Linked DNA regions of Paludisphaera rhizosphaerae. The protein of the gene in region 1 binds, or shares a complex with, the protein of each later gene. Links are inferred from orthologs where the notes say so. Each region holds a gene or a part of one and is shown in the gene's direction. Other genes may lie near its edges. The genes, in order: mnmG and G5C50_RS29910.

Region 1 (9,894 bases):
GGCCTGTCCCACAAGGACAACCACGTCCGTTCGATCGCCTCGCAACTGCTCTGCAACCTGGCCGTCAGCGACCCCGAGGCCCGGATCCGCGACGCCTTCGATCCCCTGCTCGCCGTCACGAAGGACGAACGCTTCGTCACCGCGCGGCACTGTCTCCTCTCGCTCTGGAAGATCGGCCTGGCCGGCGAGGACCGCCGGGAAATGGTCGTCGCCGGCCTCGCCCACCGCTTCGCCGAGGCCGCGGAGGAGAAGAACGGCACCCTGATCCGCTTCGACATCTCCCAGGGGCTCCGCAAACTTTACGACCATTCCCGAGACGAGACGATCCGCGAGCAGGCCCTCGCACTCATCGAATCCGAACCCGACCTGAAGTACCGCAAGAAGTACGCGGGCGTCTGGAAGAAGTAGCCGCGTCGCGGGCGGGCTGGAGTCCGGGAAGATCACTTGGCTAAGATGAATTCGTTCATCTTCTGCGAAGCCGAGCCCGCACCCGAGAGTCGCCCTCCATGTCCGCGTCCGCCAGCCGGGATCCGTATCAGTTCGACGTCGTGGTGGTGGGCGCCGGGCACGCCGGGGTCGAAGCGGCGCTGGCCGCCGCGCGGCTGGGACGGCGCACGGCCCTCTTGACCATGAACGTCGACGCCGTTGGGCAGATGAGCTGCAACCCGGCCATCGGCGGCGTCGCCAAGGGGCAGATCGTCCGCGAGGTCGACGCCCTCGGCGGCGCGATGGGGGTTCTCACCGACGCCTCGGCCATCCAGTTCCGGCTCCTCAACCGCGGCAAGGGGCCGGCCATGCACAGCCCCCGCGCCCAGTGCGACAAGAAGGCCTATCAGGCTCTCGCCAAACTGACCGTCGAGAACCAGCCCAACCTCACGCTCCGCCAGGAGATGATCGAGGCCGTCGAGGTCGAAGGGGGCCGCGTCGCCGGCGTCCGCTGCCGAGGGGACGTCCTCTATAAGGCGCGTTCGGTCGTTCTGACCACCGGCACCTTCCTTCAGGCCCTGATGCACACCGGCGAGGTTCGCACTCCGGGAGGTCGCGGCGGCGACGCCTCGGCCGAGGGGCTATCCGGCAGTCTCCGCGGCCTCGGCTTCGAGCTGCGCCGGTTCAAGACGGGGACGCCGCCGCGGCTCAACGGTCGGACGATCGACTTCGACCGCCTGGACCCGCAACCGGGCGACGCCGAACCCGTCGCCTTCTCGTTCCTCACCGACCGGATCGAACAGGTCCAGGTCCCCTGCCACATCACGGCCACGTCGCAGGCCGTCCACGAGATCATCCGCGCCAACCTGCACCGCGCGCCGATGTACTCGGGACGGATCCAGTCGACCGGCCCGCGATACTGCCCGTCGATCGAGGACAAGGTGGTGCGGTTCGCCGACCGCGAGTCGCACCAGATCTTCCTGGAACCCGAGGGCCGCAACACCCGCGAATACTACTGCAACGGCATCTCCACCAGCCTCCCCCGCGACGTCCAGGAGGAGATCATCCCCCTGATCCCCGGCCTGGAACACGCCGAGATCATGCGCTACGGGTACGCCGTCGAGTACGACTTCGCCCCCCCCGAACAGCTTAGCCCAACCCTGGAAACCAAGGCCGTCCCCGGCCTCTTCTTCGCCGGCCAGCTCAACGGCACGACCGGCTACGAGGAAGCCGCCGCTCAGGGACTTGTCGCCGGGGCCAACGCGGCGCTCTCGGCGGCCGACGCCGAGCCGTTCACGCTCGACCGATCGACGTCGTACATCGGCGTCCTGATCGACGATCTGGTGACCCGCGGGGTCGATGAGCCCTACCGGATGTTCACCAGCCGCGCCGAGTATCGGCTGCTCCTCCGCCACGACAACGCCGACCTCCGCCTCACCGAGCGGGGTCGGGCCGTCGGACTGGTCGACGACGCCCGCTGGGCTCGCTTCGAAACCCGCCGCGACGCCATCGCCGGCCTCCGCGAACGGCTGACGACCACCCGCAAGGGGGGCGTCGCCCTATTCCAGACGCTCCGCCGCCACGACACGACCTGGGCCGACCTCGCGGCCCTGGACCCGGACCTCGCCTCGGCCGGGATCCCGGCCGACGTCGTCGCCCAGGTGACCATCGAGGCGAAATACGAGGGCTACGTCGGCCGCCAGGTCGAGCAGATCGAGCGGTTCCGCCGCCTGGAAGACAAGGCGATCCCCGCCGACTTCGACTACGCCGCGATTCCCCAGCTTCGCGCCGAGGCCCGCGAAAAGCTCGCAAGGGTCCGCCCCCGCTCACTCGGCCAGGCGGGCCGAATCAGCGGGATCAGCCCGGCCGACCTCGCCACCCTGCTCGTCCATCTCCGCCGCCGCCCCGCGTCCACCGCCGACGGGTCGGCCCGCTGAAATTGCCCCGAGCCCGGAAACTCCTCTCCCCCGTCTATCGCCGTAAATCATCGCCGTAGCCTCCCATCCCCCGCCGCGTCCGACAACCGAGATTGACAGAATCGCGCATTCGGTATTTGCTGTGCAGGACGTCTCCCCTTACCAGTCCTTCCAGAACGAAGTCCTGGAAAGCTGGGGAGATGGTTCCTTGCAGTCTTCAGGAAGAGGCTGACGCCGATGGCGAGACCGCACCAATGTGGTCATCCGATCAGCGACAGTCCGTGCCGTCGGCCTTCGCGGGTCCACGGCGCGTCGTCCAGGTTGGCTCTCGTCAACACGAGCCCTCTCCTCAGCCTCCCCTGATTGACAAAGACTCACGACTTTTTACAATTGGTCGAATTGGCAATTTCGGTAATTTTTATAGTCTTCGCAGGTTTTAACGCTTAGGCTTTTCACGGAGGTCAAAAGCCTCGGCGTGGGAGTCGGCAGGATCGCGATCGAGATCGTGACAGGGACGTGTCGCAGGGAGGCCGAACGGGGCGGTATCGGGTTCGCAGGAAGGTCGCCGGAGGGGCGGCAGTGCGAGCTTGAAAACGACCCCGAGGGATCATCGGGACTCAACCAACCATGAAGACCGTTTACACGACGGGCGAGGCTGCGAAGATCTGCAAGGTCAGTCAGCAGACCATCATCCGCTGTTTCGACTCGGGCCAATTGAAGGGGTTCCGGGTACCCGGCTCGCGATTCCGGCGGATTCCGCGGGAGGCGCTGTACCGGTTTATGAAGGACAACGGGATCCCCACCGACGCTCTGGAGAGCGGGCGGCGGCGGATCCTGATCGTCGACGACGATCAGGCGGTGGTGGACCTGATCGCCGAAGTGCTGACGGCCGACGGCCGGTTCGAGCACAAGGCGGTGAACAACGGGTTCGGGGCGGGGATGCTCGCCAAGGAATACCACCCGGACCTCATCATCCTCGACGTCATGTTGCCGGACATCAACGGCCAGGCCGTCTGCGAGCTGATCCGCCGGGATCCCAGCATCTCGGACATCAAGATCATCTGCATCTCGGGCATGGTTGAGGAAGACAAGATCGCCGAGCTGAAGACCTCCGGCGCGGACGATTTCCTCCACAAGCCGCTCGATATCGATGAACTGATCGCCAAGATCTGCCGACTGTTAGATATGGAGACCAGCCCTAACGCCTGAGTGCGAAGCGCCCGACGCGCCGCCCGATCCGGGGGGCCGACGGGCGGAAGGGGGTCGGGAAGGAGCCCGATCGTCGTGCGGTTCCAGTCGGGACGAACAACACCGGGAGAGCCGCTGCTCGGCCGCCTGTACGGGCTGGCGCGGCTGCCGGTCCGTCCTCATTCCGCGCGCGTCGTCGCCGCGGTCTTCGCCGACGCGGTCGAAGCCGAGGACGACGAGTCGGGCCCGGTCGTCCCCCGGACGCTCCCCGACCTCGACCCGGGCTGGCTCGCCGCCGAGGCGACGCCCGGTTCCCCAGGCGCGCTCCAGGTTCTGGCGAACGCCCCCTGGTGGCCTTCAGCGACAGCCTCGGGCCCCGCGGCCGAGGCGATCCAGAAGCTCTGGCGTCACGCCGTCGCGACGGCCTCGGCGTGTCGGTCGCTAGCGAAAGAACACGACGACCGCGATCCCGACGGTCTGATCCGCGCGGGGATGCTGCACGGCCTGGGTCGCTGGGCCCTGGCGGCCGTCGATCCTGAACGCCTGGCCCTCTGGCTGGCCGAACCCGATCGCGAAGCCCGCCGCCGCCGCGAGATCGCCGAGTTGGGCCTCGACCTCCGCGAAGTCGGCCGATGCCTGGCGGAGCGCTGGGGCTGCGACCCCTTGATCGTCGACGCCGCATGGCTTTACGGCGAGGACGACGCCGACCTGCTGGCCGCTGCCCGCGAGCCAGCCCGGTTAGCCCTCGTCCGCGAGGCCATCCGCCGCGCCGAGGCCACCCCCTGGGCGCTGGACCCGCCCGACGGCCGCACGCCGGCCATGCCGGCCGACCCCCGCCTGAGGATCCTCGTGGCCGAAGTCCAGGCTCGCACCGGGGCTCCGTTTACGGCCGCCGACGCCTCTCCCTTCGAGGAGCGGGCCGTCCGCGACGCCGCCCGGCTCCGAATCCGGCTCGCCGAGATGACGCGCACCGCCGCCAGCCGGCAGCGGCTCATCGACGCTGTCGCCGACTCCGTCCCCGACGAAACCCCGGAGAACTGGGCCGTCCGCGCCGGCCGAGCCTGGTGCGGCGAACCCGAGGTCAACGCCGCCCGCGTCGTTTGGCGCGAGCCCCGCATGGGCGCGGCGGCTCCAGGTCTCGACGACGAGCCCGAGTCCGAGAACCCGTCGCGCCGGGGTGCCTCCTGGACGATCCCCCTGGAATCGGCGGGCGAATCCATCGGCGAAATCCAGCTCTGGCTCGACGCCGACGTGCAGGCTCTCCACGACCGACTTGGCCCCACGCGAGTGATCGAAGCCTGGAAGTCGTGGTCGGCCCATGTCGCCGGCCGGGCCTTGCAAGATCGTCGCCTGCGCGCCGCGGTGGAGGGCTCTCGCGAGGCTTCGCGATCGGCCCGGGCTCGGCTTCAGACCGCCAAGCTTGACGCCCTCGCCGAATTCGCCGCCGGCGCGGGACATGAGTTGAACAACCCGCTGGCCGTCATCGTCGGCCGGGCCCAACTCCTTCAGGCCAAGGCCGAGGACCCGGAGACGAAGCGGTCGCTGGGAATCATCCTCAGCCAGGCGCAGCGGACGCACCGGATCCTCCGCGACCTCATGTTCATCGCCCGTCCTGGCACCTCCCGCCCCCGGCTCTGTCGACCGGCCGACGTCCTGCGCGCCTGCCTGGCCGACTTCCAGGCCGAGTGCGAATCCCGCGGCCTCCGTCTGGTCGGCGAATTCGACGAGCCCGAGCAACAGGCGTGGACCGACCCTGACGGCCTGCGACACGTCGCCGACGTCCTGATCCGCAACGCACTCCAGGCCTCCTCCGGCAACGGCGGCGGGACGATCCGCCTCCGCGCGGGGCGGCAGGGCCGCGAGCTTCGCATCCAGGTGGCCGACACCGGCAAGGGGATCGCCCCGACCGAAGCCCCCCACCTCTTCGACCCCTTCTTCTGCGGTCGGCAGGCCGGCCGCGGGCTGGGCCTGGGCCTCGCCCGGGCCGCCCGGATCGTCGAGCGCGCCGGCGGCTCTCTGACATGGGACCCCGCCCCCGGCCAGGGCTCGATCTTCCACGTCCGCATCCCCTGGGAACGCCCCCCCGAAGAGCCCGCCGCACGCGGAGCTTGATCGACCGCCCGAGATCGTCAAAACAGACGACTCGCGACCTGCGGAGGTCGTAATCGCTCAGGGGACCTGGATGGAGGCTCCCGCCTCCGAATCCAGCGCGCCGTCAACTCCACGACGGCGCCGTCGGCCCCCCGCCAGTCGCTCGATTTCAAACGCCGGTGCCAGGTCGTCGCCTGGTCTTGACACGCGCCGACGAGCCGGCGGATCGACCGGCGAACACTCATATGCATGCGCGATGGTCGAGAACCGCGTCGTAGACTCCCTCGTTTTAGGGATATCGCCAAGACCGACCTCTTCCCCACACTTTACAATCAAATTTGTGTCACTTTCGAACTTTTTTCCAGTTTACTGGGCTAACTCGTCTCCTTTCTCGCATTGTCTTGCGAACGATGAATTCGCCGACGAGTTCCCCCCTCGATCGACGTCGAGGGAGTCGCGCTCACGTGATGGGGCTGAAACGTCAGGAGGCCCGATCGATGAACGTGGAACACGACCAACCGACCCTTTTCCACCGAGTCCACGCCCGCCACGGTTCCATCCTGCTCGTCGCGCTCGCTCTGGCCGGGACCGCCTCGGCGGGCCTCGCACTGACCTGGCGGGCCGCAAAGGCAGAGCGACGAGCCCTCGACGCGCTTGAGAGCGAAGTCGCCCAGCGCCGGTTCGCCCAGGAGCAACTGGCCGTCGCCCTTGAGGAACTCGACGAACTGTACGCCGACCTGGGAGAATGGTGGTTGGCGAACGCCGACGGGTTGACCAGTCTTCAGCGTCAATGCCTGACAAAAGCCCTGCCTCGCTACGAACGGTTCGCGGAGGCTCAGGGCGACGCCCCCGACGTCCGCCGCGCCACGGCGACGGCCATTCACCGGGTCGGCCAGATCCGCATGGCGCTCGGCCGCCCCGGCGACGCCGAAGGACCCTTCGAGCAGGCCGTGGCGATTCGACGACAGCTTGCCGACTTTCCCCCCCACCACCCCGCCGACCGCCTCGCCCTGGCTGAAAGCCTTCGGGCGCGCGGAGCCGTTCTGAGCACCCTGCGGCTCAAAACCGCGGCGGAACAGCTCGATCGCGAGGCCGCCGATCTGGCCGACTCCCTCGTCGCAGAAAATCCCGGCGAGCCGCTCTACCTCGGCGTGCTGATCGAATGCCTGAACGATCTGAGCCAGCGGCAGGAAGACCTGGCGCGAAACGATGAGGCCGAAACGACCCACCAGCGAGCGCTCAGCCTCGCAAGATCCCTCGCGGCCTCGAATCCGACCGCCCCCAGACATCGAGAGCTGCTGGCCCGGCTTCTCAGCCGCGAGGGAGCCCGCGCCGGTGTGCGGGGCGAGTGTGACGACGCGGAAGCCGCTCTGCGTCAGACGATAGGCATCCTGAAGGATCTTCAGATCGACGCCCCGAGCCGCATCGACTACCGCGCCAGGCACGCGGCGGCTCTGGGCGACCTCGCCGTCGCCCTGAGCAAGGCAAAGCGGCCTCGCGACGCCGACCCCGTGTTGCGCCGATCGGTCGCGATGCACGACGAACTGGCCGAGGAGCATCCCGACGTCCTTCTCTACCGCCGACGTTCCGCCGCAGCCTGGCACAACCTGGGCGTGCTGCATGACCGACTCGGCCGGGCAGCCGACGCGGAAGCGGCCTGGCGCCATTCCATCAAGCTGTACGAGGACTTGCTTCGCGATTTTCCTGACGATCAAGAATCTCGCGCCGACCTCGCCGCCACCGCCGCCCTGCTGGCCTCGAAGCTCGATAGCGTCGATCAATCCGCGAAAGCCCTGGAATACCGTGTGATGCAGGCGGACGCGGCTCGATCGCTCGTCGACCTGGCTCCTGAGAACGTCAACCGTCGCCTGGCGCTGGCGAACGCCTGGATCGACATCGGGGGGAGCTTGATGGGCGTCGGCCGCACAGACGAGGCTCTGGGCTACCTCCGGAATGGCCTGGCGGCCTATGAACCTGTGAGCGGCCAGCGCTCGCTGAACATGCAGGGCCTTTCGTATCTGGCCTGCGGGCTAACCAACCTGTCTCAATGCCTCAAGCTCCACCGCGACGGGCTTGAGGAAGCTGAGTCCGCACTACGGCGTGCGGCCGACTTCCACAGACGCCTGGCGAACCAGCGTCCCGACGACCTCGACTTCCAGCGGGCCCTCGGCGAGGATCTGGTCCGCCTCGGAGAGCTGCGAAGACTCCAAGGGAAGTCCGCGGAGGCCGTCGATTTGTGCGAGCGGGCCCTGGCCTTTCAGCGATCCAACCTTGCCGACAACCCGTCCGACCTGGCCGTGCGCCAGGCCTTTCGGGAAGCGCACTACGAGCTGGCCAAGGCCAAGCGGGCTCTTGGCGACCGGGCGGGAGCCTCGGAAACCGCTGAGTCGCTCATTCGCGACATGCCCGACGACCCCCAGGCCCTGGCGATGGCCGTCGGGTTCCTCGAAAATCGAGCCGTCGCCAAGGCCGCCGTCGACAAGGCGGCGGATCTCGGAGCCCGCAATGCGAGTATCCAGAACTTGCTGGCGTACGTCCTGGCCACGACGTCCCATCCGGGCCTCCGGGATCCGTCTCGGGCCGTGGAACTGGCTCGTAGGGCGACGGGATTCTCGCCTCTGAACGGCGCGTACGAGTCGACACTCGGTCTGGCCCTGTTCCGCTCCGGTCAGTACGACGAGGCTGTCGTCAGGCTCGAACGTGCAGAATGTCTTCCCGGCCGTCTGGAAGGCCTCGACGCCCTGGCCCTTACTCTGGCACACACACAGAAAGGCGACCTGTCGACCGCCCGCAGGCACTACGAGCACGCCATGAAATGGGCCGAAATCCACTCGCTCATCGATCAGGAAGTCTTCGAAGACCTCCGCGCGGAGGCTGAGGCGGCTCTCAACGACGAGACGTCGTAGCCGCCGCTCGGTCAGACCAGCTTCCGGGGAGTAGCCTCGGGACGAGATTCGGGCTGATCCTTTCGTGCACTGAATCCATCCTTGAGCCGGTCCGCGTACGGAATCAGCCACATCAACAGCCGAATCCGGCCCAGAAGGTTCGACAGCAGGAACGTCGCCCAGAGTCCAAGCAGAGCGACGCCGATGGAAAGATAGGCGAGCAAGCCCGGCCAGAAATAATAGCCGGCAAGCGCGCCGACCAGCACCGCGCCCAGGGCCGCCGCGTTCGCGAGGTGAAGCGCTTTCAAGATCAAGGGGCCGAGCGACGCGGGCATGAGTCGGATCCTCGTTCGAATCACGAAGTCGCGACGCCGGTCGAGTACGAATCGATCGACTCGCTAACCGAGCGGATTCTCGGGGATCCCTTCATGCAACCCTCGCGCCTGCGCAAACGCCGACGAGGGCGGCGGGATCGCGCCGCCCCCGATCGCGGGTTGGTTCAGGCGATGGCCTTGTGCGCGACCATGTTGTCGGCCAGGGCGTGGCAGTCCGGGCAGAGGAACGTGACGTTCAGCGGCTCCTCATAGTCCCAATGGTGACGCTGGAGACGCTGGCGACGACGGCACCAGGAGCAACAACGGGGGCGTTCGATCAAGCCCAGCGACTCGGCCAGAGCCGCCGCGTAGCGCGCCGAGCGGGTGCGAATCCGTCGGGGCTTGATTGAGTCGAGGCAGATGTCCAGATGACGGCCGAGACGAGCGAACAGGTCGTGCTGACGCTTGCGCCGGATCTTTTTCATCGTCGCAACCCGTATGTTGGAGTCGGTGGCCACCTCAGATCGAACGCTGGAAGAAAGGAGCGCGATCGCGAGCCGACTGCGGGCTGCTAGTGACGTCCATGAACGGCCATCCTGAGGTCGGCCCGTTCTCGTCACCGCAAGTATAGAGCAAAATGGATACCCAGTTCGCCCTACTACCCCTTGATACGAACATGTTCGCAGCCAGGTTCTTCCAATTATTCCAATTACGCCGATTCGCCGCCCGTTTGGACGTTGCGTGGGCGCCTCGCGGTTCCTGGCGGAGGGGCGTTGGGCGGGCGGAGCGGATCGACGGTCCTGGACACGGAGCGGGCACTTCTGCATACTCTGGACGCAGCCCCGGAGGCCGGGGTTCGCGTAGGGAGGGGGTGCAGGACGATGGGATCGGATCACGTGGAGAAGCCAACCGGCCCGGAAAGGCCGGCGACGGACCGTCGCGGGTTTCTAGGAGCGGTGTGGGGCGGAGCGCTGGCGGCGGGCGGACTCAACCGCACAACCGACGCCTCCACCCTCGCCGACGAGTCACCGGCCGGCCCGGACCGGCGCATGATCGTGCGCACCGAGCGGCCCC
Region 2 (12,217 bases), on another replicon or contig:
TCGGGCGTGTGGTCGAGGACGCCGATCGAGTAGATGTGGTCGAACGAGCCTTCCGCGAACGGGAGCCGGAGCAGGTCGCCGCGAACGAGCGAAACGCTGGGAAGTTCGGCGGTCAGGTCGCGGGCGGCGAGGACCGCCTCGCTGAGATCCAGGCCGACGGCCAACCGGGGGGCGTCGGCCGCGGCGATTCTCAGGTAACGCCCCATTCCGCAGCCGCCGTCGAGCACCGTACGGCCCGCCAGGTCTCCCGGCCGCAGGCCCGTCCGGTTCGCGAAGGTCGCCCGGTCCTCGTCTTCCCGGATGATCCGAAACCGATTCCACTGCAGCCCGTACGTGGACTTGGTACGGGCCTGGTCGTCGCGAGGGTCGGGCATGGTGCGGCCGGTGGGCTTAGTAGGAGTCGGCGGAGATCACCTCGCCGAAGTTCCGCGTGCAGAGGGCCTGGAGGATCCCGATTTTCGTCCCAGGTGCGATCGTCTGGATCCCCTGGCCGTCGGCGTTGAACGAGACTCCAACCGCCGTCTTGGTCGTCGGGTCGATCGGCCAGCAGTCGGTGGAATCTTTGAGGAACCGGACCGAGCCGTCGGCCAGACCCACATTGGCCCCGCCGGGATGTCGGCTGCCGATGTTGAATGCGATGTAGTCGCGCGCCGCCGAGTCACTCAGTCGAAGAACCTTGAGCGTTCCGTTGATCGGGTAGTAGCCGCCGATCATGGTGTCGGTCCAGAAGCCCGAATTCCAGCCGTGGTACTGCGCCTGGCCGGCCGAATCGAACGCGCCGTGGTTGTGCTCGGCGAAGAGCATGGTGTTGCTCGTGCCGTCCGTGATCTCGGAGAGTCGGGTGGCGCTGTGGGCGTAGATCACGCCGTTCATGTTGGCCTTGCGAGCCGCGAACGTTGGGTTGTCGATATGGAGCATCAGGCTCCAGCAGCCCACGACTCCCCCATAGCTGGTCTTGGCCTGCATCCAGGTTCCGGAAGGAAGACTGGCGTATTGGGTTGCGACCACCGGCGTCAGGTCGTAGACCGTGGCGTCGCTGGGGCACTGGAGGGCCGAGATGCTCGTTCCCGCCAGCGTCACATTCTCGGCCGTGAAGACGCCGGGCGAGAAGTTCACCATGTTGTAGACGTTCTGCTGCTCGTAGAACGGCAGCATGTGGACGAACGGGCTGAAGTTCCACTTCGACCCCGGCAACGACCCGCTCCGCGTAAAGCCCCCGGTTGCAACGGTTTGATGCGTCGACTCGTAGTTCAAAGCCGCCAACGACAGTTGCTTCATGTTGTTGGTGCACTGAGCCCGTCGAGCGGCCTCGCGGGCCGCCTGGACGGCCGGCAGGAGCAACGCGATCAGCACCGCGATGATCGCGATGACGACCAGCAGTTCGATCAGCGTGAAGGCGGGACGAGGGGAGCGGAACGAGCGGGCGGCGATTGGAGAAGCGGACAATCCAGGATCCTCCGAGAGGTCGAGGGCGGTCAAGACTCGCTCATGCTACCCCGACCGGCCGCCGATCACAACGCGGCGCATCATCGCCCCAGAGCGCGGGCGTCCCATTGATCCTCGGCCGCGCTCCGGCGAAGGTAGTTGGGATCCAGGTCGTCGGGCTCGATCTGAGCCCCAAACTCAGCGACTCGATCCACCAGTTCAATCATCCGCCGGCCGGACGGACGATGGATCGAATCGTCGGGCTCGATGAGAGAGCGTCCCGCGAGCGCCGATCGGATGGTCGGCGACCGCAGGCCGGAGCCGATCACGAAAGCCCCCGGTTCAACGCGCTCCGACCAGGCCGCAAGCGGCTCGATCCGGCTCGGCCCGCAGGCGACGAGCGGAGCGCCGGGGGCCTCCCGGACGAACTCGGCCGCATAAACTTCGCCGCGCTGGGCGTCGCCGACCACGATCACGTGCGTCTCGTCCTCGGGGGCGTTGCGGGCGACGGCCTCCAGGCTGTCGAAACCGACCAACCGAGCCCCCGCCGCATACGCGAGCGTCCGCGCCGCGGTGAGCCCGATTCGCAGACCTGTATACGATCCAGGCCCCAATCCGACGCCGATCAAACCAATCTGCGCCGGTCTTACGCCGGCCGATCGGAGCAGATTACGAAGAGAGGGGAGCAAATCCCGGCCGTGCTTGCGCGAGGCGTCCGTCTCGGCCTCGAAAAGGGCTCCATCGGCGGCTCGCAGGCCGATCGCCGAGCGGTCGCCGGAGGTGTCGAGAGCCAGCACGAACGGGTGAGGGGCCACTGAAAAACTCGCCTGGGGAGGGAAGGTCGCATCGAATCTCGTCCCGATTCTATCGCCGACACGCGCCGCCCGTCACCCACGCCTTCTCGGCGGACGATGCGGAAAAGAGACACGCAAGCAATCTTCCATCCTCCATTAATTGATGAACCTTGACCCGTCGTCGTCTCTCGCCCTATTCTTAAAATTGTGAAGAACGTAAATTTCCTACCGTGAAGAAAGCCGCCGCGGGGGCGAAAATTCCCCCTCGCCATGGGCATAAAGTAAGATACTCTGGAGGGTGTTCGCGTCCTCGCGACGGATTGCTGGGTCGCTCCGATTCCCGTCGCAGCGTTTCTCCGGTGACCGCTCCCCTCCCCTCGTCGGAGGATTCCCCTCGGTGCGTCGTGCGTTAATCAGCGATATTCATGGAAACCTCGAAGCGCTGGAGACCGTCCTGCGCGACATCGAGAGCCAGGGGGTCGACGAGATCTTCTGCCTGGGGGATGTGATCGGCTACGGCCCTAACCCGCGCGAGTGCATCGATCTCGTTATCGATAACTGCAAGGTCACTCTGCTAGGTAATCACGACCAGGGGGCGATGTTCGATCCCGACGGCTTCAACGTCGGCGCCGAGCGCGCGATCTTCTGGACGCGGTCGCAATTGGAAAGCTCGACCGACCGCGCCGGCAACGAGCGCCGCTGGGAATTTCTCGGGGAACTGCCCCGCACCCACAAGGCTCCCCCGTTCCTCTTCGTCCACGGTTCGCCCCGGAACCCCCTGAGCGAGTACATCTTCCCCGAGGACATCTACAACCATCGCAAGATGGAACGATTGTTCCAACTGGTGGAGCGTTACTGCTTCCAGGGCCACACGCACGTTCCGGGGATCTTCACCGAGGGCTATCAGTTCTTCGCCCCCGACGAGATCGACCACGAATACACTCTGGGCGAGGGCAAGCTGCTCATCAACGTGGGCTCCGTCGGCCAGCCTCGCGACGGCGACCCGCGAGCCTGCTATGTGATTCTCGACGAGGGCGAAGGCTCCCGTCCTGCTCACATCGCCTATCGGCGCGTCCCGTACGACTTCGAGAAGACCATCCAGAAGATCCACTCGATCTCGGATCTGGAACCCTTCCTCGGCGATCGCCTCCGCCAGGGCCGCTAAGCCGCCTTCCCACCACCCCTGATCTCGGGACGCCCTCACGCGGACGCGCAGGGCGTCTTGCGATTTCGTCGACCCCTCGCGACAATCGAGAAGGGTGCTCGACGGCGTCCTTATACTTTTAGGATCTGCCAAACTCGTTCCGAAGACCCGGAACTGGTCGGCCGCTGCATCCCTCGCCTCCGCCACACGGCTCCGGGAATCCTGGTTCATGAGCAATGAGAAGCGTCTCGTCCTCTTCGTGATGTTGATTTTCTTGTGGATGGTGGGGTTCCCCTATCTCCTCGAAAAGCTCGGCCTGGCGCCCCGCAACGCCGCCAAGAAGCCTCCCGTCGCGGTCGCCAAGGCGGATGAAGCCAAGAAGGCGGAGCCCGCCGACGCCGAGAAAAAGCCCGGCGACGCTCCGTCCACGGAATCCGCCGCCGTCAAAGAGGCACCCAAGCCGAAGGCCGATCTCGTCCCGCCGACCGAACTGGCGATGGGCTCGGCCGAGGACAAGACGCCCGGCGGCTATCGTCTGGCCGTCCAGCTTGACCAGAAGGGGGCGGGCGTGGAGTCCGTCTTCTCGTCGCGCTACGACGCCGACTTCGAGGGGCGGAAGAACCCCCACCTGCCGATGCAGCTCATCGGCCGGGATCGATCCAAGCCGCTCTTCTCCGCCGCCTGGCCCCCCTCGCTGGCACTGACGCTCAGCCCGTCCGAAGTCGCCGGCCGCAGCTCGCCTTTGCGTCCCGCGGATCGAGCCCAGCTTGCCGCCGCGACCCCTGATGCGCCGCCGAGCGAGGATCTCCTCGACGCCGAACTCTGGGACGTCGTCCGCGACGATCAGGGCCGCGCCGTGCGTCCGATCAGCCGCGAGGCGAACGGGGAAGTCCCGTCCGCCCAGGGCCAGGAAGTCGTCTTCCGCACCAGGGCCGCCAACGGTGTGATCGTCACCAAGACGTTCCGGCTCTGGCAGGGCGCCGACGGCCTGGAACTCGACCTGAAGTTCGAGAGTCCTGACGACCAGGAGCGTTCCTTCACCTTCAATCTGCTGGGCCCCTACGGGATCCCGATCGAAGGCGAGTGGTACACCTCAACGTTCCGCGAGGTTTTCTTCGGCACCGCCGCCTCCGGCGGCTCGACCGCGCTGGAGACCGAGACGGCTTACAAGATCGCCACCGGCAAGGCCTTCGAGTCGACCGTCAACCCGCTGCGTTATGCGGGCATCGAGAACCAGTACTTCGCGATTCTCGTCGCCCCAGTTCTGGCCTCGAAGAGCGCCGACGACCGGATGGACCGCGAGACTCAGGGCGTCCTCCTTCACGCCCACCCCCAGGATCTCCAGAAGTCGGACGTCGGCGTGCGGATCAGCTCCCGACCGGTGAAGGTCGGCCCGAACACGCCCAAGACGTTCGCCTTCAAGGTCTTCGCCGGCGCCAAAACGCCCGAGGCCCTGGCTCCCTACGGCGCCGAGGAACTGGCCGTCTACCGCAAGGGGATCATCCCCCTCGCCCCGACGATCGCCAAGCTGTTCATCACGCCGATGCTCTCGTTCACGTACTCCCTGACTGAGAAGGTCTCGGCGCTCTTCGGCGGGGTTCGCGGCAACTACGGCGTCGCCATCATCCTGCTGACGCTGATCGTCAAGATGCTGATGTTCCCCCTGGGCCGCAAGCAGGCGCTGATGGCTCAGAAGATGCAGGAGCTTCAGCCCCACCTCAAGGCGATCCAGGAGAAGTACAAGGACGACAAGGAGAAGCTCACTCGCGAGACCTTCGCCCTGTACAAGAAGCACAACGCCAACCCGGTCGCCGGCTGCCTGCCGGCCCTGATCCAGTTGCCGATCTTCGTCGGCCTCTGGCAGGCCCTGAATACGACGGTCGGGCTCCGTCAGGCGCCGTTCCTCTGGATCAACGACCTCGCCGCGCCCGACATGCTCTTCCGCATGCCGTTCGACCTGCCGTTCCTCGGCCACTGGTTCAACCTGCTGCCGATCCTGGTCGTCGGTCTGATGCTCTTCCAGACGCAGCTCTTCGCCCCGCCGGCCACCACGCCCGAGGCGGAAATGCAGCAGAAGACGATGAAGTACATGATGATCGTGATGGCCGTGATGTTCTACAAGGTCCCCTCGGGCCTGGGCATCTACTTCATCACGAGCAGCCTCTGGACGATCGGCGAGCGGCTGTTGCTCCCCAAGATCATCCACGAGCATCCGGCCGAAGGGACGGAAGGCCCCGCGAAGGGCGAGGACGGCCCCGGCCGCGGCCCCAAGGGCTCGCCGGAAGCTCCCCCCAAGCCCACCGGCGGCATCGCCCAGCTCTGGAATCGCGTCCTCGAAGAGGCCAAGAAGGATCCGACCTACCGCAAGATGATCGACGACCGGGCGACCCGGGACGGTCGGAGCAAGGAGAAAGAGAAGGAGGTCGAGAAGGACCGCGACCGCCGCAAGCCCCCCGCCCGCCCCGGGCGGAAGTGATCGCGGCCCGGCCATGTCGTCGGCCTTCGACACCGAGGATCTGATCGCCGCGAAGGCCTCCGCACCCGGCGGGGGCCTTCGCGGCATCGTTCGTTTATCCGGTCCCGGCGCGTGGCGCGTCGCCCTCGCGAACTTCGAACCCAAATCTGACGCCTTCCCCCCTGGAGGGGGAAGGCAGACCCCGCAGGGGTCGGATGAGGGGGAGATCGCCTCGGGATTTGTAACGAGTCGGGGGATAGACGTCCGACAGCGGTCGTCCCCCTCATCCGGCCCTTCGGGCCACCTTCCCCCTCCAGGGGGGAAGGCCGTCGTTTCGGACGCGTATGCCATCTCGGAACCGTCGCCGAGGCGTCCCACCGTCATCGCCGGCTCGTACCAACTCGCCGGCCTCCGTCCGCTCCTCCCCGCGAGCCTCGCGCTCTGGCCGGCTCCTCGGACCTACACCGGGCAGGAGTTGGCGGAGATCCATACGCTCGGCTCGCCTCCTCTGCTCGACCGCCTGCTGGCGCACGTTCTGTCCCAGGGTGCCAGACCAGCGCGGGCGGGCGAGTTCACCCTCCGAGCCTTCCTCTCCGGCCGAATTGACCTGACTCGCGCCGAGGCCGTCCTGGGCGTGATCGACGCCCGCGACGCCCGCCGCCTCGACGCAGCGTTGGAGCAGCTCGCTGGCGGACTGGCGGGCCCGATCGAGGCCCTGCGCGACCGGCTGCTCGACCTCCTCGCCCACCTGGAGGCTGACCTCGATTTCGTCGACGAGGCCGACGTCGATCCCATCGGCCGCGCGGCGCTGGCGGAAGAACTGGACCGCGAGGCGGTCGCCCTCGACGCATTGACCGCCCGCCTGGGCCGTCGCGACCGTTCCGGCGACGCCCCGCTCGTGGTCCTGGTCGGCCTCCCCAACGCCGGCAAGAGCCGTCTGTTCAACGGGCTGTTGGGGGACGATCACGCGATCGTCTCGCCCGTCGCCGGCGCCACCCGCGACACCCTGTCGGCCCCCTGCCCCTGCGACGGACTCGTCGTCGAGCTGGTCGACACTGCGGGGATGGAATCCGCCGCCGACGCGATCGCCGCCGAAGCCCAGGACCGCCGGTCGGCTGCATCCGACCGCGCCGACGTGATCCTCGCCTGCTCCTCGTCCGACGCCCGGACTTCCCAGACTCCCGACGACGACCGCGTCATCCCCATCTGGACCAAGTCCGACCTCGCCCCCCCTCCAGGCGACGACCCAACGCCCTGGCTTGCCACCAGCGCACGGACCGGCGTGGGACTCGAACGACTGAAACACACGATCGCCAATGCGATCCGCCGTCGCGAGAGCGAGTCCTCAACGACGGGCACTTCCGCCCGCTGCCGAGACGCCCTGACGCGAGCCTCGGCCTCCATCCGCGAGGCCGCCGCCGTGATGCTCGCCGGCGGCGGCGACGAATTGATCGCCTTCGAACTGAGAGCCGCCCTCGATGACCTCGGCGAAGTCACGGGCGTCATCGTGGCCGATGACGTCCTGGACCGGATCTTCGCCCGGTTCTGCATAGGAAAATGAGTCGATGTCGAATCGGGAGAAGATGGCGAGAATATTTCGCGCCACATGTCGCAAACCATTGGGAAAAAGTTGTTTGCGATATCTTCCCTTGGTCTGAACTGGATCCTTGGCGTCTGACCGGTACAGAATTCGGCACAGAACCCTAGATAGAGTCAGGAACGACATTCTGTCGGAAGCGGTCGTGAGATAGGTTGAGCTTCGGAATCTGCACGAGTTCAGGTCCAGAACGGTTCAACTCGAACAAACTGACCCGAGAGCGATCGCGAAGACCGAATCAAGGACTCAACCTCGGAGACCGTCAATCCGCCTTCGATTGGCGAATTACACTATATCCTTGATGCATGTAATGATGGTGATTCGGTAGGATTGATTTCCGCAGTGCGAGGGTCAGACGCGTAAGACTACCCGGCGTTGTAGTTCGTGAGTCACCAATGAATCCGACGTGGCTGATCGAGGCTGGCGTCTATCGCGACGAAGCGGACCTCCTCTTGTCGGAGATCCGGCGGCAGGGGATGATCGGGAGCATCGTCCCTCACGGCTCGCTCAAAGCTGGAGCCAGCCTAGCCATCGACGGCCAACCCGTCCCGCCCGACCGGTGCGTGATCGGGTACGGGACCTTCCCCTTCGCTCGCCAGATCCAACTTCACCACGAGTGGGCCCCGGGCGCCTGGTGCGACGCCGAGAAACTCGATTGTTCAACCTACTTCGCCTACTACGGGAAGTACCTGCTGAATCAACATTACGCAATCATGCCCGGTGTCGAAGCTATCCGGCAGAGCGATTGGGTGTTCACAGTTTTCGGGGTCGACGATGAGGTTTTCGCCCGCCCAGCGGGCTGTCAAAAGCATTTCGTCGGACGCTGCGTACATAGCGAGTCATTCGCCGCGGCCTTGTCTCCGACTCGCTACGATCCGGCGACCCAGGTCGTGATCGCCGCTCCAAAGGAGATAGGTCGTGAATGGCGTCTGATCGTCGCCGAGGACAAGGTCATCGCGGCTAGCCAGTACTCCGAGGACGGAACAAAGTCTATTGCGGCCGGCTGTCCCGTCGAGGTGCTTGACTTCGCGGCGGCCATACTGGCCGACGTGTCCTGGCGACCCGATCCGATATTTATGATGGACATATGCGAATCGAAAGGGAGATTGTGGTTGGTGGAACTGAATGGATTTAGCTGCTCTTGGCTCTATCAGTGCGATTTGTCCGATGTTGTGAGGAAGGCGAGCGAACTGGCGATCCGGCAGTGGCAGACGTTGAGTCCGAGGGCAACCTGAATGAGTGAGGGTGGCATAGCCCTCGATGGTGATCCCGTTGCGGAACACCTCCGGAACAGAACCCGACGCAGAGCGTGCATTCCAGACACCCGGGGCTCGCCTCGAGCACCCACAATGCCCGAAAATTCGTGCATCTTGCGCACTCAACGCACCGAGGGCGTCGATTCTGCATCGGGAAGTAGAGGGCTGCGAAATCAGGACAAGCCGACGTCGCTCACATGAACTCAGCGGCGATTCGGTCCAGGTCGAAGGGCGTGATCCCTCGATCGACGGAAAAGACGGTATCGGCGCCTTCGGCTACCGAGACCCTCGTCCCTCGCGCCTTTACGTGCAGGTCGAAGAGCGAATAGAGGTCAGTCTTTCGAAGGTGCGTCAACGCCCGGAGCATCAAAGAAACGCCGCTCAGATTGTTATGGACGTTGTTAGCAAACTGCGGACGGCTGGCGAAGGCGATGTCCGCCCAGACGATCTCACGTCCGACGAGATCAAAGATGGCCGGGAGGCACATATGGGTGTCTGCGGCGAGGTCCACCTTATCGATCACGGTCTTCGGCTCGAAGATTTCCCCCGAGTTCGGCTGCTCGCGAGCCATCCATCCGGCGAAGCATTCCGGCAAGTCGCAGTACGGCTGCCGAGTGAAACTGTTCAAGGACATGACGACGTATCGGACCTTGCGCTCAAGGCACCTCGGAATGTCGACGTCGATGAACTCGGCCGCGCCCTGCGGCGCATCGACGATGTCGCCGCTGTGGTGCGCCCCGTAGTCCTTCAGGTTGTAGTAGGCCAGCGTGCTAATATAACCAAAGTCCGCGTCGTACATCGCCGCGGAGAGGTCGATATCTACCCGACCGCGCCCGTTCTTCCACCAGACGAAGAATCGCATCGTCGTGCACTCGGGCAGCGGGAGGCGACTGCCGCGCACGAGGGTTCGGAGGGTCTTCGACGCCGACCGCTGGGAGAAGGGGACCAGATAATTCCTCAACATGTCGTCGAGGTAGCAGGCTCCGAGCGGCGGGAGCTTCGAGAAACGGTCAAGGAGTGCTTGTTCGCAGATCGTTGACAGTTCCTCATCCACTCCCGCCGGTAGGGCCGGAAGCGCCTCGTGGATCGCGTAGACCTTGGCGATATTCCCCTTGGGGAAGAACGTCCGAAGGTCGGCCGGTTCGCCTCGACGCCGAAAGTACGTGAGCACCTGGAGGAGAACGGGAGTCGATACCCTGTCGGCCCGGCTTGCGAACCGGGCGACGATCGCGTCGCGATCGTCCCCCAGCCGCGTGAGATGATCCAGCCGCCGGGCCAACTCGCCCGGACGGTCATCGAGCAAATCCAGCACGCTATCGACGTCCTTGCGAAGCAAGCTCCTCTCGACGCGCGAGTTGAACGTCTCAAACGGCCGGCCGTTCCGGAGTACATCGAAGGCCGCCGCCGTCTCTGGGAATCGGCCTGCATACTCGCCCGGGTGGAGACGCTCGCCCAGCCGGATCCAGCGTTGCTTCCACCGGAGCATGTCCTCAGTGCGGCTAGTTGCCCGCTCGATCCAGCCTAATAGCAGGGTCCGCTCGGCGCGGCGGAACTTGCCGAATCTGCACGCTTGAGCCAGAGACACGTCGCCGCCGCTCATCGCCGCGGCGAGGCGGAGCACGTCCGTAGCGGTCTTGATGTGCGGTCCCAGCACGGCCTCAGCGTCAGACGTATTGCGGATCAATTCGGCACCAAGGACCCCCAGGTTCTCCTTGCACGGGATATGCTCCGGCATGAGCCGCTTGATTCCATCGCGATACTGCGCGATGAACCATTTCACGTCCTCTTGATCCTGCGGCGAGAACGGCGACTTCGACCGAGCGAGGAGCGTAAAGACGTTCTCGAAATCCTCGCGCGTACCGAGCCGAATGATCCGTAAATTTGGCGAGTCTTCGAGCGGGTCGCGAGCCTTGGGTTCGGTCTCCGGAAGCCTGTGCGTCCAGTAGTGGCGGAAGGCGTTCAGATAGAGTTCCGCCTCGGTCATGTCCATGACCTGGGCAGGGAAGTTCGGGTACATAGGACTGAACGTCCGGTGCGCGCCGACCATCGCGCGGAGGTCCTTCACCAACCGCTGGTAGAAGGAGTCCAGCTGAATCGGGCTCAGGCGTTTCAGCTCCTCGACAACGTCCTCGTCGAGAAGAAACCCCAGCGATTCGAGGTTCTTCTGGAGAGTGGCGACGACATTGACCGGCGTCGTTCCGTCTCCCTGGGGGAGCATCACCTTCAGGCGTCGACGAAGGTAAAGGGCGTTCACGCTTTTGCCCCACAAACGCGAACGTCCCGACCGGACCCCGGCGGGACGCTCAAGAATAAGCGGAAAGCGAAGGCCCTAGGGTTTGAAAAACATAGAAGGAAGGACCTTCAGAGCCGCCGAGCGAAACTATACCGGAGGCTCGCGTCGTCTGCAATCATGCTCGACGGCGAGCCACTTGAGTGACACCACAGCGTCTCGCAGGTTCGCAGCACGATGCGCGATCAGGTAATCCTGGCCTCGCGCTCCATGGGACGGGGCCTCCTTGATGGAGCGGACCCGTTTCTTCACAATGCTGCGAGTCAGCGGCGATCGAGCCTCGCCCACGTCTCCTTCCCTCGGAGCATCCTTCCATGAAACGGATCTTCGCATTCCTCGCCATGATCGCGACCTCGGGTGCGGTCGTCGCCGCCGAGGGGCCTCGGACGAACATCATCGCGGTCGTCACCGACGATCAGGCCGCGTGGACGGTCGGGTGCTACGGCAATCCCGAAGCGAAGACGCCCAACATGGATCGCCTGGCGAAGGAGGGGGCGAGGTTCGCCAACGCTTTCAGCGTGACGCCCGTCTGCTCGCCGAGTCGGGCGAGTTTCATGACAGGGCGTCACGGGATCGAGGTCGGCATCACGGACTGGATCGCGCCAGTGGAGGCGGCCGTCGGTCTGCCGGTCGGCGTCGAAACCTGGCCGGGGCTGCTGCAGAAAGCCGGGTACGAGACCGCCCTGGTCGGCAAATGGCACCTTGGCGTGAATCCCGACCAGCACCCCACCCGACGCGGGTTCGACCACTTCTTCGGTCACCTCGGCGGCGGGTGGTCGCCCAAGAGCCCGACCTTTGAGGTTGAGGGGAAGCAGAAGACCTTCGACGGCCTCTTCAGCGTCGACGTCATGACCGACGAGGTCCTGCGCTGGATGCGTGAAAACAAGGACGGCCCGTTCGCAATCAGCGTCCACTACCGGGAGCCTCACGTCCCTTACGCCCCGATGCCCCCCGAGGACGAGGCCGTCTACAAGGACCTGGACCCGAAAATCCCGGATTCTCCGCTCCTCGATCGCAACAAGGTGAAGACCGCCACTCGCCGGTACTACTCGGCGATTCGGGCGGTGGACCGGAACCTCGGCCGGATCCTGGACGAGTTGGACTCCCTGAAGCTGGCCGACCGCACCATCGTGATGTTCACCAGCGACCACGGCTACAACATTGGCCAGCACGTCATCCAGCACAAGGGGAACGGCCGCTGGATCGCTGGCGGCGTCGAGGGGCCTACGCGGCCCAACATGTGGGATACGTCGCTC

The links.
Region 2: the proteins of mnmG (region 1) and G5C50_RS29910 are in contact, whole or in part, in a solved structure (PDB 9HIP), measured with the Escherichia coli proteins. The link is inferred for Paludisphaera rhizosphaerae from one-to-one orthologs.

What each region holds. Positions count from the first base shown.
Region 1 is NZ_JAALCR010000007.1:111,835-121,728, forward strand. Bases 1-2,934 are described here. They hold mnmG (tRNA uridine-5-carboxymethylaminomethyl(34) synthesis enzyme MnmG), read left to right. Parts: upstream 1-506; coding sequence 507-2,363; downstream 2,364-2,934. Other genes in these bases: G5C50_RS10890 (hypothetical protein), read left to right, coding at 1-408. In the rest of the region: G5C50_RS10900 (response regulator), read left to right, coding at 2,970-3,551; G5C50_RS10905 (ATP-binding protein), read left to right, coding at 3,627-5,642; G5C50_RS10910 (tetratricopeptide repeat protein), read left to right, coding at 6,119-8,527; G5C50_RS10915 (hypothetical protein), read right to left, coding at 8,539-8,841; G5C50_RS10920 (hypothetical protein), read right to left, coding at 9,006-9,305; G5C50_RS10925 (sulfite oxidase), read left to right, coding at 9,702-9,894. UniProt on the Escherichia coli protein: NAD-binding protein involved in the addition of a carboxymethylaminomethyl (cmnm) group at the wobble position (U34) of certain tRNAs, forming tRNA-cmnm(5)s(2)U34.
Region 2 is NZ_JAALCR010000046.1:16,427-28,643, reverse strand. Bases 5,224-8,115 are described here. They hold G5C50_RS29910 (tRNA modification GTPase), read left to right. Parts: upstream 5,224-5,852; coding sequence 5,853-7,379; downstream 7,380-8,115. Other genes in these bases: G5C50_RS29905 (ATP-grasp domain-containing protein), read left to right, coding at 7,811-8,115; yidC (membrane protein insertase YidC), read left to right, coding at 5,224-5,839. In the rest of the region: G5C50_RS29935 (class I SAM-dependent methyltransferase), read right to left, coding at 1-374; G5C50_RS29930 (DUF1559 domain-containing protein), read right to left, coding at 391-1,446; tRNA (adenosine(37)-N6)-threonylcarbamoyltransferase complex dimerization subunit type 1 TsaB, read right to left, coding at 1,527-2,240; G5C50_RS29920 (metallophosphoesterase family protein), read left to right, coding at 2,617-3,384; more of yidC, read left to right, coding at 3,593-5,223; more of G5C50_RS29905, read left to right, coding at 8,116-8,650; G5C50_RS29900 (TerD family protein), read right to left, coding at 8,865-10,889; G5C50_RS29895 (sulfatase family protein), read left to right, coding at 11,276-12,217. UniProt on the Escherichia coli protein: Exhibits a very high intrinsic GTPase hydrolysis rate. Involved in the addition of a carboxymethylaminomethyl (cmnm) group at the wobble position (U34) of certain tRNAs, forming tRNA-cmnm(5)s(2)U34.